One region of the Labrys okinawensis genome, then DNA from elsewhere that is predicted to be linked to it. Evidence: predicted binding sites of a transcription regulator. Region 1 holds the regulator's gene; each other region holds the start of a gene.

What was found. Region 1 encodes LexA, which represses DNA repair genes until DNA is damaged. Its sites were predicted from a motif close to TGTTCNNNNTGTGTTCNG; they were not measured.
Region 2: a site for LexA is predicted at 2,679-2,696, ahead of recA (recombinase RecA). Genes of this name have one in related genera too.
Region 3: a site for LexA is predicted at 2,718-2,735, ahead of ACMDCR_RS03480 (ImuA family protein). Genes of this name have one in related genera too.

What each region holds. Positions count from the first base shown of each region.
Region 1 is NZ_CP178864.1:4,007,056-4,011,895, reverse strand. It holds gene ACMDCR_RS18825 (ComEC/Rec2 family competence protein) at 1-1,584, shown strand, start outside; gene ACMDCR_RS18820 (TOBE domain-containing protein) at 1,612-1,818, shown strand; gene lexA (transcriptional repressor LexA) at 1,854-2,567, opposite strand; gene glp (gephyrin-like molybdotransferase Glp) at 2,681-3,901, opposite strand; gene moaC (cyclic pyranopterin monophosphate synthase MoaC) at 3,898-4,386, opposite strand; gene trpC (indole-3-glycerol phosphate synthase TrpC) at 4,383-4,840, opposite strand, start outside.
Region 2 is NZ_CP178864.1:3,101,213-3,106,052, reverse strand. It holds gene ACMDCR_RS14450 (NAD(P)-dependent oxidoreductase) at 384-1,301, shown strand; gene recA (recombinase RecA) at 1,474-2,547, opposite strand; gene ACMDCR_RS14440 (porin) at 3,000-4,286, opposite strand; gene ACMDCR_RS14435 (fumarate hydratase) at 4,592-4,840, opposite strand, start outside.
Region 3 is NZ_CP178864.1:718,565-723,404, reverse strand. It holds gene ACMDCR_RS03490 (error-prone DNA polymerase) at 1-493, opposite strand, end outside; gene ACMDCR_RS03485 (Y-family DNA polymerase) at 490-2,013, opposite strand; gene ACMDCR_RS03480 (ImuA family protein) at 1,928-2,653, opposite strand; gene ACMDCR_RS03475 (DUF1778 domain-containing protein) at 2,831-3,133, shown strand; gene ACMDCR_RS03470 (GNAT family N-acetyltransferase) at 3,137-3,646, shown strand; gene ACMDCR_RS03465 (hypothetical protein) at 3,662-4,840, opposite strand, start outside.

The DNA.
Region 1 (4,840 bases):
GGCTATGCGGAAGCCTTCAATATCTGGATCGACACCCAGCGCAACCGGCTGACGGCGCGTATCGTCGAGGCGGTTCCTGGCGAGAACGGAGCGATCGCGGCCTCGCAGGTCACGGGAAAGCGCGGCGAAATCCCGAACGAGGCCAACGACGCCTTGCGCGCCTCCGGCCTCTATCATGTCGTCTCGATTTCCGGCCTCCACATGGCGCTGTTCGCCGGTGGTCTCTTCGCCCTGATCCGCGCCCTGCTGGCGCTCTCCCGGCGCGTCGTGCTCTATCGTGGCGCCAAGGAAATCGCCGCGATGCTCTCCCTGGCGCCTGCCGCGGCCTATACACTGTTCTCGGGGGCAGAGGTTGCGACTGTGCGCTCCTTCGTGATGACCGCCATCGTGCTGCTGGCAGTGGCGCTCGGGCGCAGCGCCATCACGCGGCGCAATGTGGCCCTCGCCGCCAGCTTCGTGCTGCTCACCACGCCGGAGCAGTTGCTCGGCCCGAGCTTCCAGATGTCCTTCGCGGCCGTCGCCATGCTGGTGGCGGCGCATGACGCCTGGGGCAAGCGCAAGCGGACCAAATACGCGACCTTCTGGGAACGCGGCATCGCTTCGGGCTTGGGCATCCTGCTGGCGATGATGCTGACGACGCTCGTGGCTTCGCTCGCGACCGCTCCCTTCTCCGCCTATCACTTTCACCGCCTGACCATGCAGTCGCTCGCCTCCAACCTGGTTGCCACGCCGATCGTCTCCTTCCTGATGATGCCGCTGGCGTTGCTGGCCGTGCTGGCCGAGCCTTTCGGCTACGGGGCGTTCTTCTGGCATCTCATGGGCTGGTCGGTCGGGTTGTTCATGCAGGTGGCCCGCTATGTCGCGACATGGCCGGGCTCGGATCTCGTCCTGCCGCAATTCTCGTCCGTTGCGCTATGCCTGTTCTCACTCACTCTCGTGCTGCTCACCCTGATGCGCGGCCGGCTTGCGGTCTTTACGCTCGTTCCCCTGTTCGGCGGCATCGCCGCGGCCGCGACTACGCCGACTCCGGTCGCGATCTTCGGCGCCAACGGCCATGCCGCCCTGGTCCGCAAGGGCGATTCCCTCACCTCGCTCGCCAACCGCTCAGACAATTTCGCCGTGCAGCAATGGCTGCTGGCGATGGGCGACCGACGCAAACCCGACGATCCCAGCCTCGCCGAGCAACGCCTGTGTGACAAGGAAGGCTGCTCCGCGCCGATCGAGGGTGGCGATATCTTCATGCTCGACCACACTCTCAACGCGGCGCAGGAAGATTGCGGGCATGTCAGCGTGCTGGCCGGCCCTGTCGCTCTCGGCACGAGCTGCGCGGGCAGGGGGATCGTGCTCAACCGCGACCTTATCTTCGCCGCCGGCTCCGTCGCACTCTACGCTGACCGTCCCACCGAGAGGGGCGGCGAAACACGTTGGCGAGTGGTTACGGCCCGTGATCTGGGGTCTTCGCGGCCCTGGGCACCGATGCCGGCCTGGGCGGCGAAGGTCTCCGTGCCTGCGCCGGCGGCATCGACGCAGACGCCCGATGCTGATTCGGCTGTGGACACCGCTGCACCGGATGGGGATGATTGAACATCACTCAAATCGGGAGGACATCTCATGAAGCTCAGCGCGCGCAACCAGATCAAGGGCATCATCAAGAGCGTCACGAAAGGCCAGACAACCTCGCATGTCCAGCTCGATGTCAACGGCACCATCGTCACCGCCTCGATCACCAACGAGGCGGTCGACGACCTTAAGCTTAAGCCCGGTCAGGCCGCCTATGCGGTGATCAAGGCCTCGGATGTGATGATCGCCGTGGATTGATTGCCAGGAGAACGGACCGGAGGTTCGTGCTCCCGTCAATAGCGGCGGAACAGGCCGACCAGCTTGCCCTGAATGCGCACCCGGTCCGGGCCGAAGATGCGGGTTTCATAGGCCGGGTTGGCGGCCTCCAGTGCGATGGAGGCACCGCGCTTGCGCAGGCGTTTGAGCGTAGCTTCCTCGTCGTCGATCAGGGCCACCACGATGTCGCCGGTGTCGGCATAGTCCTGGCGGCGGATCAGCACCGTGTCATTGTCGAAGATGCCGGCCTCGATCATCGAGTCGCCGCGCACTTCCAAGGCGAAATGTTCGCCCGAGGACAGCATTTCCGGCGTCACGCTGATGGTGTGGCTCTTGGTCTGGATGGCCGAGACCGGTGTACCCGCCGCGATGCGGCCCATCACCGGGATGAGGACCGGGCGGGCGGCATCGTCATCCGCCTCCGGGCGGACGGTGCGTACCTTGCCGAGGTTGCCCTCGATGACATTGGGTCGGAAGCCGCGCTGCGAGCTCGCGAGCGAGAGGCCCGGCACAGCCGATTCCGGCAGACGGACTACTTCCAGCGCCCGCGCCCGGTTGGGCAGGCGGCGGATGAAGCCGCGCTCTTCCAGCGCCATGATCAGCCGGTGAATGCCAGACTTGGAGCGCAAATCCAGCGCCTCCTTCATCTCGTCGAAGGAGGGCGGCACGCCCTGTTCCTTCAACCGCTCATGAATGAACCGAAGCAATTCGTGTTGTTTCTTGGTCAGCATGGGCGATCCCGTTATGGCAGCCTGCGAATCACGATGATTTGGCAAACAAAGCAAGAACATTGCTACATGTTCACACTGTGTTCTGCAAGAATGAAGTTCCCGTTAAAGCACGATCAATAACCGGCAGCGCGCAAGTCAATTATCTCGCACACATCGCCTGGCTTTGCTTCCGGAGCGAAGGGCGGGCGGATGACGAGGCAGTCCGCATGCTGCAGCACGCTGACCAGCGACGAATCCTGTGGCGCCAGTGGTGCTACCTTGATGATGCCGGAAGCATCGTCAAGTACGAAGCGGGCGCGGATATAATCCTCGCGCAGGTCGTTGGCCGGCCAAGAGGCGGCGAACACGGCTTTCCTGCGGGCAAGATTGGTCTCGGCGCGGCCGAGCAGGGTGCGCAGGAGGGGCACCAGGAAGAGCACGCTGCACACCACCGAGGAGACCGGATTGCCCGGCAGGCCGAGAATATGCATTCCGCCGAGCCGTCCGTGCAGCAATGGTTTGCCGGGGCGCATGGCGATCTTCCAGAAACCCAACGTCATGCCTTCGCGGGTGAGAGCCGTCTGGATGAGGTCGTGATCACCTACGGAAGCGCCACCGATGGTGACGAGGATGTCGGCCTTTTCATTGCGGGCGCGCTTGATCGCCGCTTCCAGGGCCGGAAAGTCGTCGCTGGCGATGCCGAGGTCGAGCACATCGCCGCCCTCGGCCTCCACCAGGGCAGCGATGGCGAAGGTGTTGGAGGCAACGATCTGGTCCTGGCCGACTGCTTCGCCCGGCAGCACCAGCTCATCGCCGGTGGCGAGGATGGCGACTTTGGGCTTGCGCCGAACCGGCAGGCGCGGGTGGTTCATAGCGGCGGCAAGGGCGATATCGCGCGGGCCGATCACGCTGCCTGGGGTCAGGGCCTCAGTGCCCTCGGCGAAGTCGAGCCCGCGGCTGCGGATATTGGCGCCCGGCCGGACGCCGCTCGCGATGATGACGCGGCTGCCGTCCCGCCTGGTATTTTCCTGGATTACCACTGCGTCGGCACCATCAGGAACCGGCGCGCCCGTGAAGATACGTACCGCCTGCTTTTCGCCGACTCGGCCCGCATAGCCGTGGCCGGCCGCCGATTCGCCAATCAGGTCCAGCGTGGCGCCATCGGAGGCGTCCTCGGCTCGCACCGCATAGCCATCCATCGCCGAGGCATGGAAGCCGGGCTGGGTACGCAGCGCTGTGATGGTCGAGGCGAGGGTCCGGCCTCTTGCCACCTGAATAGGTACTTCAACGGTCGGCAGCGTCTTGACATTGGCGACGACCTTGACCAGGGCGTCGGCAACCGGTAGCAGGCTCATCGGGCGTCCTCCGCGTGCCAATCGCCGGATTTGCCTCCGGACTTCTCAATCAGGCGAATGGCCTCGATGCGCATGCCGCGGTCGACGGCCTTTACCATGTCGTAGACGGTGAGGCAGGCGACGGAGACCGCGGTGAGCGCCTCCATCTCCACCCCGGTCTGGCCGGAGACCTTGGCAGTGGCCCGCACCGTGAGGCCGGGCAGGTTCGCATCGGGCTCGATCTCGACGGCGATCTTGCTGAGCAGCAGGGGATGGCAAAGGGGGATCAGCTCATGCGTCCTCTTTGCCGCCATGATGCCGGCGATGCGGGCGGTGGCAAGTACGTCCCCCTTCCGGGCATCGCCAGAGAGCACGAGGCCAAGCGTGGAAGCTTGCATCACGACCCGGCCCTCGGCGACGGCGACCCGGCTCGTCACATCCTTCTGTGAGACGTCGACCATATTGGCCGCGCCCGACGCATCGAGGTGGGTGAGGCCTGAGCTCATGCCGCCGCGCCCAGCGCCAGCAAGGCGCGCGTGGCGGCGGTGACGTCGGCCTGGCGCATCAGGCTCTCGCCGACGAGGAAGGTGTTCACGCCCACTTCACGCAGCCGCGCCACGTCATCAGGCGTGAAGATGCCGCTCTCGCCCACCAGCAGGCGGTCGCTCGGCACCAGCGGCGCCAGGGTTTCCGTCGTCTCCAGCCGGGTGACGAAATCGTTGAGGTCGCGATTGTTGATGCCGATCATGCTGACATCGAGCGGCAGGGCGCGCTCCAGTTCTTCGAGATTGTGGATCTCGCAGAGCACATCGAGCGACCAGTCCTTTGCGGCAGCGATGAGGGCGCGTGCTTCCTCGTCGGTGACGCTCGCCATGATCACCAGGATGCAGTCGGCGCCCCAGGCGCGGGCTTCGACCACCTGATAGGGATCGTAGAGGAAGTCCTTGCGTAGCGCCGGCA
Region 2 (4,840 bases), 910 kb from region 1:
TTGTAGCGGGGCCTTCCCGGCCTGTCGAGGGTTGCGACAGGCCTGAAGGAAGGGAGAAGGCAGCTTTTCGCAAGAATACCGATCCTGGGCGTAGCGAGGTGTCCGAGCAGAATGACACGCCGCCTATCCGTCATTCCGGCGCTCCCAAAGGCAGAGCCCGGAATCCATGAACACAGTCCTGCGACGCCCATGTTCATGGATCCCGTCTCTTCGGCCGGGATGACGGTGCGCCGAGATTTAAGAGGAAAGGCCTCCAGCCTCCCGCACGGCCCTTGCAATGCGCGGATTTGTCCTACCAATTTGCTTGCATTCCAGCGCGCGACATCCTCCATTACGCTCCTTTCAGAACCACAGACCACAGGGACGGAAACGGGATCATTGCCATGACGGACGGGAAAGAGACAGTCGGCTTCATCGGGCTTGGCTTCATGGGCCACGGCATGGCCAAGAACATCGTCGAGAAGGGCTATCCCCTCACCATCATTGGCCACCGCAACCGGGCGCCGATCGAGGATCTGGTGGCGCGCGGAGCCAAGGAGGTGGCGACGCCCCGCGAGGTCGGCGCCAATTCCACCATCGTCTTCCTATGTGTCACGGGTTCCAGGGAGGTGGAGGCGCTGGTGCGCGGGCCAGATGGGCTGAAGGCCGGCCTCAAGCCGGGCTCCGTGGTGGTGGACTGCTCGACCTCGGACCCCACCTCCTCCCTCGCTATCGCAGCCGAACTCGCGGAGGCCGGCGTCGAATTCGCGGACGCCCCGCTCGGCCGCACGCCGAAGGAGGCCTGGGAGGGCACGCTCGATACCATGGTAGGCGCCGGTGATGCCCTGTTCGAACGCCTGAAGCCGGTGCTCTCGACCTGGGCCGGCCGCGTCATCCATATGGGCGGCACCGGCGATGGGCACCGCATGAAGCTCCTCAACAATTTCGTTTCCCTGGGCTATGCGGCGCTCTATGCCGAGGCCATCGCCCTGGCCGACAAGGTCGGCATTTCGCCCAAGCGCTTCGATGCGGTGATCCGGGGCGGGCGAATGGATTGCGGCTTCTACCAGACCTTCACGCGCTGGGTGCTGGAAGGCGACCGCGACGCCCACAAATTCACCATCGCCAACGCCTTCAAGGATCTGCGCTACCTGGAATCGATGGCTGATGCCGCCGGCGTGATCAATCCGATCGGCAATGCGGTGAAGAACTCCTTCGGTGTCGCGATGGCGGCCGGTGGCGAGCGCTCCTATGTTCCGATGCTGACCGACTTCATCGGCAACCTCAACGGCGTGAACCTCAAGCCGGCCAACCAGCCCTGAGAGCTCAGCCTTATAATCGGGAAGCTGACCGAAGACAGCGCTGACCTTTTCATGCCCGGGCTGTGAGAGCGCCTAAAAATGCAAAAAGAAGGGCGGGTTCAGCACCCGCCCATGTCAACGCAGTACAGGGGTCAACGCAGTACAGGGGTTACGCCATGGAGGGTCAAGGGGCCTACTCGTCTTCCGCCTCGGACGGGTCGATATTGTCGAGGATGCGCTCGGCAATCAGACCGGCATTCTGACGGATCGCCTGCTCGATCTTGTTGGCGATATCGGTATTTTCCTTGAGGAACTGCTTGGCGTTCTCACGCCCTTGCCCGAGGCGCTGGCTCTCATAGCTGAACCAGGCGCCGGACTTCTCGACCACGCCCGCCTTGACGCCGAGATCGACCAGTTCGCCCACCTTCGACACGCCTTCGCCATACATGATGTCGAATTCGATCTGCTTGAAGGGCGGCGCCACCTTGTTCTTGACCACCTTGACGCGGGTCTGGTTGCCGACGACCTCCTCGCGGTCCTTGATGGCGCCGACGCGGCGGATATCGAGGCGCACGGAAGCATAGAACTTCAGGGCGTTGCCGCCCGTCGTCGTCTCGGGGCTGCCATACATCACGCCGATCTTCATGCGGATCTGGTTGATAAAGATCACCATGGAATTGGAACGGCCGATCGAAGCGGTGAGCTTGCGCAGCGCCTGGCTCATAAGGCGAGCCTGCAGGCCGGGCTGGACGTCGCCCATCTCGCCTTCGATTTCGGCCTTCGGCGTCAGGGCGGCGACGGAATCGATGACGATGACGTCGATGGCGCCAGAGCGCACCAGGGTGTCGCAGATCTCCAGCGCCTGTTCGCCCGTATCGGGCTGGGAGATCAGGAGATCGTCGAGATTGACGCCGAGCTTGCGGGCATAGATCGGATCGAGCGCATGTTCGGCATCGATGAAGGCGCAGACACCGCCCTTCTTCTGTGCTTCGGCAACGCTGTGCAGCGCCAGAGTGGTCTTGCCCGAGGATTCAGGCCCGTAAATTTCGATGACACGACCTTTGGGCAAGCCGCCGACGCCGAGCGCAATATCGAGCCCCAGCGAGCCGGTGGGGATCGCCTCCACCTCCATCGACTTGGTGCCCTTGCCGAGGCGCATGATCGAACCTTTCCCAAAGGAACGTTCGATCTGTGATAGGGCGGCGTCGAGCGCCTTCGTCTTGTCCATGGAAGTTCCTTCGACCAAGCGCAGCTGTGTCTGACTCATATGCCCGTTCCCTATCAAGCATGAATGGATTCGTCATCCAATGGATGCGTTTCCTAAGCGTTGGCCTTCGCTGCCTTGCCGGCGACTCCGTGCCCATGGGGTTATGTACGCATTTTGTTCCGGTTCACGCAAGTTCTATTTTTGTTCTCAGCGCGCAAAGTGAATCCTGCGTAAAGCCATTCTGAGTTTACACGTGCATACTTGTTGGCTGAGGCGGGATAGGTGGGGCAGCCTCAGGCTGCCGCTTTTGGAACCTTCACGTTCGGTGGTTGGGTGATGAATGGGGCAGATTGCCAGGGCCGCGGCCCAGACAGGGGAAAGAAATAGCCTTCCTCAATCACGCCAAGCTCGGAGCAGGCGAACAGTACAAGGCCTCGCCGCTTCAGGGGCTCCAAATGAAAACGCCGCGTCGGAAGACGCGGCGTTGATTCGCTTGGAGAAAGCCGGAACGGTCAGAAGGTCCGGCGCAGACGTACACCGGCGCCGACGCTGTCAGCCGTGTCGCGTGGATTTGCCGTTACCGTCGTACCGCCGCCATTCGGATCCTTGTTCTGGTACCAGACTTCGGCACCAGCGATGAAGCCCTTCACCACGGTGTAATTCAGCTGGCCACCGACGACATAATAATGGAAATCGGCAGTCGCGCTGGTAGCAATGTTCGGCGCATCGTAGCGGAGATAACCGCCGAACAGCACAGCCTGGAGCTGGTCGGTGAACTTGAGGCCAGCTTCGGCCTGGATGGCCCAACCCTTGGCCCGGTCAAGATCAAACGGTGCCACGGTGGAAGCATATGCATCCGTGCCGCCGAAGCTCAGCAGGCTGCTGCCACTTGGTTGGGAACCACCCACACCAAGATACTTGACGGCACCTTCCGAATAGCTGCCTTCGGCCGCGATATAGGCACCAGAGAGGATTGGGAAGTTGATGTTGCCTGCAGCACCAACCGAATAGCCCCAATCGGTGCCATAGGCCGCGAGCGCCGAGCGATTCTGATGCAGGGCGCCCATCACCTGGACGCGGCCCCAGCCCGTCTTGTTGTCGTCATAGCCGATCACGCCGACGATATCCGGAACCTGGGCACCGCCTTCTGTATTGATGGCGACGCCATTCAACGTACCGCTGTTGCCGAAGGTGGTGCCGGCGCGGTGATCGCGGTTGTCTTCGATGGACAGCGTGGCGAACGCCTTATCAAACTGGGCCGTGTAGCTGATCAAGTTCCGGCGGCCCTGCTCGCCGAAATAGGGTGCGAAAAACTCGGCCTGATATTTTGGATCGTAGAATGCGTAAGGCGACCAGGCGAAACCAGCCGTCAAACCGCCGAACTGCAGATAGGCCTGGCGGACGGTGAAAGTATCATGGACACCTGTACCGAACGGGGGCGCCGTGCCAGCGTTCGACTCTGCCTGCAATTCGAAGAAGGAGCGCAGGAGACCGTAGTCCGTCTGGGTACGCGCATCGAAGCGAATACGGGCATTCGTGCGGAACTGGGTCTGGTTGATATTCCGCTTGTTGGAAGCAGGATCCGGGTTCGACTGGTACCAATAGTCCGCGCGGATCTGGCCGCTGATCTGAAGGCAGGTGTCGCTTCCCGGAATATAGAAGAAGCCCGGGCCGAAGGCCGAGCAGACCTTCACATATTCTACGGCCTCCCCCTTCGTCATCGGAAGGTCGGCAGCAGCAGCCGCCCCAACAGTGAGCAAGCCGGCGCAGGCGCCGAGAATAATGGAACGTATGGTCATCGATAAACCCCGAATTATTTTATTTGACATCTCAACATAGGTCTTTACTCGTTGAGATATTCGCGTTTAAGTTGTAGAGTATGTCTCGCATCACTTAAACAAGGCTGCTTTTTGCATTGCAGCGAAAGAATCCTGCGCCTTTACCTCAAATTACACAATGTTAAGGTGTGTCACGTTTTAGACACAAAATTCGTTTGTTCATGACTGTGGCGAATGTGCACCACTGCGCCACGACTGCGTGCAGGCAAAAGAAAACCCCTCCCGGGGTCACGGAAGGGGTCGAATTTGCGTCCGAATGAGCGTTTTCAGCCCAGATTGAGCTCCTTGAAGAAGTCGTTGCCTTTGTCGTCGATCACGATGAAGGCGGGGAAATCCTCAACCTCGATCCGCCAGACGGCCTCCATGCCGAGTTCGGGATATTCGAGCACCTCTACTTTCTTGATGCAGTCCTGCGCAAGGCGGGCGGCCGGGCCGCCGATCGAGCCGAGGTAGAAGCCGCCATGCTTGGCGCAGGCTTCGCGCACCTGGGCCGAGCGATTGCCCTTGGCGAGCAT
Region 3 (4,840 bases), 3.3 Mb from region 1:
GGCGGAGCTGATCGTTGGGCCGTCGGCGCAACGAGAGCGCCATGTAGGCACGGTCGCCAAAGGCCTCGCGCAAGCGCCGTAGGCGCAAGCCACACTCCTCGTCGGCGTCGTCCGGCACAAGCACGACGATAAGGCCCTCGCCGTAGGCGACGAGGTCATCCCAAACGAGATCGCATTTGGCCTTGCCGCCGCGCTTCTTGCCCAGCGACAGCAGCCGGCAGAGCCGCGAGTAGGCAGGCCGGTCGATCGGATAGACCAGCACCGACATGCCGTCGCTGAGATCGAGCCGGCAGCCGACCACCAGGCGCACGCCGGTGGTCTTGGCAGCCTCACGGGCGCGCACGACGCCGGCCAGCGAATTGCGGTCGACGATGGCCAACGCGTCGACGCCTATCACGGCAGCCGTGGCGAACAACTCCTCGCAGGAGGACGCGCCTCGCAGGAAGCTGAAGTGCGAGGTGACCTGAAGTTCGGCGTAGCGCGGCCCGCTCATCCGAAGATCCCATGCAAGAACCAGCGCTGCGAGCCGGTCAGCGGGTCCTCGCCGTCGCCGGCGCGGAACACCCAGTAGCGTTCGCCGGCATCGTCCTCGATCCGGAAATAGTCGCGCACGGCATCCAGCTCGGGATCGCGCTTCCACCATTCGCCGAAGACACGCTCGGGCCCATCGGCACGCTTCACCCGCCGGCGCACGCCGCGCCAGGTGAAGGACGCGGGCGGGTGATCCGGCAGCAGCGCGACGGTGTCGATCGGCTCGGGATGGGCGAACAGGCGCGATGGCCGCGGCCAATGGCCGGGCCATTCCACGCCGGTCTCCGGCGCCAGCGCCGGGATGTGGCGCACCGACCGCTCGGGCACGTCGCTCGGCACCGGCGCCATGCGATAGAGGTTCTTCTCGCCGACCCTGTTGGCGAGAAGATCGATCAAGCCGGAGACGTCGGGCTCCGGCTCCTCGACCAGACTCGAGACCGCCTGCTTCGGCGCCAACGGCTCCGCCACGGTCGCGGTGAGAGTCATGATCTCGATGCCGAAGCCGGGATCAATAGTCTCGATCTTGTCGCTGAGGAGCCGCGTCATGCGCTTCACGTCGCGCAGCGGCAGGCCGGTCCCGACGCGCAGGGCCTGGGCCCGATTGTCGACGCGATGGCAGATGAGATCGAGCCGCCGCGCGCCGAGGCCCTTCTGCTCCAGGGCGTCGCAGAGCTGGGCCGCGAGCTTGCCAATATAGCGCGCGATGGTCTCCGCTGCGGCAATCGGTTCGGCGAAGGCGCGGCGGACCTCGATCAGCGTTTCGGGGCGGGTAGGTTCGATCGGCTCGGCAATCCGGCCGGTGGCCTGATCGAGGCGGCGACCCAGCTCGGGACCGAAGCGCAGCGCCAGCGGTGCGCGTGGCTGCGCCAACAGATCGCCGATGCGGTCGAAACCGAGCACCCGGAGACCATCGACCAGATCGGGCGCGAGCCGCAGCGCGACGATCGGCAAGCGGCTGACATCGACCACGGCCTTCCCCGGCTCGGAAATGTAGCCCGGCTGGATACTGAACCGCGCCAAGGCGTGGGCCGCGCCCCAGCTGTCGGCGATGGCGGCGCGGGCGCGAAGGCCGACGCCGGCGAGCTTCTCGACCAAGGTCGCGAGCATGGCGGCCTCGCCGCCATGCAGATGATCGGCGCCGGTGGAGTCGATGATGATCCCGTCGGGCGGGTCGGCGGCAACAATCGGCGCGAACCGCTGCAGCATCCACAGCGCCAGCCGCTCCAGCGCCTCGGCGTCGGCAGTGGGATCGGCGTCCTGAATCACCAGGCCCTGCACCAGCGCCTGGGCCTTGGTGGCGGGCATGCCGACGCGCAGGCCAGCGGCCTGGGCGGCGGCGTCCGCTGCCAGCACCACCCGCCGTCTCCCGTCCCGGCCCACCAGAATGAGCGGCGCGTCAGGCGGAGGCGCTGCGTCGCCCGTCTTCCGCCTGACCCGGTCCGTAGACAAGGTCGGCAGGAAGACGGAGATGACCCGTGTCATCGCACGCCTCCAGTTCAAAATCGGCGCTCTCGCCGGCGCGGCAACGGATCAGCTCGATCAGCCAGCGCGGCCGGCCGACCCCCGGGACGGGAAGCGGTGTGGAGGGCAGCGCCGAGACACGCCAGCGCGAGGTGGCGGCCGTCGGCTGCCCGAAATCAGATGCCTCGGTTTGCCGCCGCCAGCGCCGGAGCGCGATGCCGAGGGTCCCCGATCCTTCGGCAGCGAGCTGAAGCCGCCGCGAAGCGGTCATCGGCAGGCGGGCGACTTCGGCCACCACGGCGCCCAGGCCGCCGTGCCGAAGCCCCTCTTCAAAGCAGGCAAGGACGGTCTTGTCGTCGCCGCCCTCGAGATAGATGACGCGATCGGATTTCAGGCCGGCTTGTGAGAGCGCTGGGGCGAACAGGTCCGGGCGTGTGACGCACCACAGCACCTTGCCTCGCGTGCGTGCGGCGATCCCGGCGGTGAAGAGCGCGGCGGCGGCTCCGTCGAGCGCGCCGTTTCCGCCGCCGGCGACCTCATGCAGTGCCCCGCACGGGAGGCCGCCGCCTGGGAGTCGTGAGTCCACTGCGGCGAGACCGAAGGGCAACACCGTTGTGGCGCGCCGGTGTCGGCCTTCGATTTGCCGAACCTGGACGCGCAAAGACTCAAGGGCGGACGGGGGCCGCACAGCGTATGGTGTCCTCCAGGGGCACGGTAAGGGATCATGTTCCTTATTTGTTCTCCACGTTGGGCCGAAGAGTCAAGGATGATCCGACTCCGACGTCCGGCCCCTTGAAGTGGCCGGTCATTGGCCGTACATTGGACGGGGAGAAAAGCCATGCCCAGTGCAGCATCGAAACCGGCCAGTGGGCGCACCCGAGCGGAGCGCTTGGAGGCCCGTGTCACCGCGGAGCAGAAGAGTTTGATCGAGCGGGCCGCCGCCCTGCAGGGCCGGAGCCTAACCGATTTTGTGCTGACGAGCGTGCAAGACGCCGCTCGGCGTGCAATCGAAGAGCATCAACAGCTTGCCTTGTCGGTTCGCGACAGCGAGGCCTTCGTTGATGCGCTGCTAAATCCCCAGCCGGTAAACGACCGTCTCCGCGACACGGTTCGCCGCTATCGCGAGCAGGCCGGCGTTTGACGCGTGGCGGCTGAAGACGAAAAGCTTCGCGTCGAGCCGCTCGGCTCAGACCATGATCGGTCGGGGTTTGAGAGCGGCGTCGAGCCGCTGGACCGATATTTTCGATCGCAGGCCAGTCAGGACGCGCGGAAGAATATGGCCGCGCCGTTCGTCCTGGTTCAGCCGAATGGGACGATCGCCGGCTACTACACGCTCTCCTCGACGTCTGTGCAGCTCGGCGAATTGCCGGAGCAAACGGTGCGAAAGCTGCCGAAATATCCGCTGGTGCCGGCGACGCTCTTGGGGCGCCTCGCGGTGGATCGGAGACACCAGGGAAAGGGTTACGGCCGCTTCCTCCTCGCCGACGCGCTATACCGAGCCGCGCAAAGCGAGATCGCCTCGTTCGCAGTGATCGTCGATGCGAAGGACGACAATGCCCGCCGCTTCTACGAGCGGGAAAGCTTTCTGCCGTTTCCGGACCAGCCCAGGAAGCTGTTTCGACCGATGGCCGATATTCGACGCTTGTTTGAATAGGCCGAGCCCAGGCCGCTAAGGGCCGTCTTCACGTTGCGCCGGATAGTAGCCCTTCGGGGCTTGAAGATGAGTGATGGATGAGATGACCGAGTTCGCCCATATCGTGTTGCATTCGACGTCGCCATCGCGCTCGAACCAATGTGTCGCGCCGGGGATCAGGTCGAATGGGATCGGATGAGCAGCCAAAGGGTTGTGGTAGACCTCGAGTTCCTGACACCAAGCTTCGCCCCAAGGCCAGAGTGCGTTGTACTCCGAGCTTCCCACTTCCAGCTCAAAGTCGATCGGCTCGAGAGCGCCAGGCGTTCTATCGAATAATATTCCGCGCCGAATCATCTTGAGGCCCGGCGGACGCCACCCGGCTAGGAATCCCATGCGGTTGAACTTCGCCAAAGTGCCTGCATTACTGAAAATCACGGCCGACAACCGCGCGAAGGTTGGGTCGCGAAACAGGCCGGCCGGGATTGCGTTCTTGCCGGTCAGATTGGAAATCGGCTTCCCGACCGCGCGTCGCTTCGCGCCTTCGCCTTCGACATCCGCGCGGACACCATAAAGGTAAGTTGGCAGCGCTTCGCGACTCCACACCATTGAGCCAGAGCTGTGGAAATCGGCGATTGCGATAGCGAACGGATGGTCCTTTACGTGCGAGAGGTCGTGATATTCCCGCTGGAGCTTCGCTCTTAGCGTCTTCGCAAAGCGTTCGGCCGGCGCGCCGGTTAGCCGTTCGGTCCGATCCGTCGGCGCGTGAACCCAATCGCCGATGCCGCCGGCTCGCGGCATTTCGGAGTTCGCCGTGACCGCTTCTACCCAGCACGTGGCGCCGTCCTTCTCGATCTGGAAGTCGGGCGAGACATGATCCTGGCGCACCCGTAAGCCTTGCTCGCGAAAGCAGGCCAGAAGGTAGAGCTCGAACAGTCGTGACGCGAAGTTGTTGGTTTGCAGATCGGGAACGAAGTTCGGATCGGGTCGCGGCAGGGCGAGATAGCATTCCCCGACAGCCATCAGCGCCGGCAGATGGCTGATCGAGGTGGCGAGCAGGTCGAACTCGGGAGAGCTTCCCCGTGGTCCGACCTCGACCAATAACGGCCGGCGGCGAACGCCTGGCGGAAGCGGCTCGGGCGGGTCGCCGCCGCGCATGTCGAGGCTAAGCGCTTCAAGGGCCTGTTCGGGCGTTGGAAATGAACCGCCCTGCGCGAC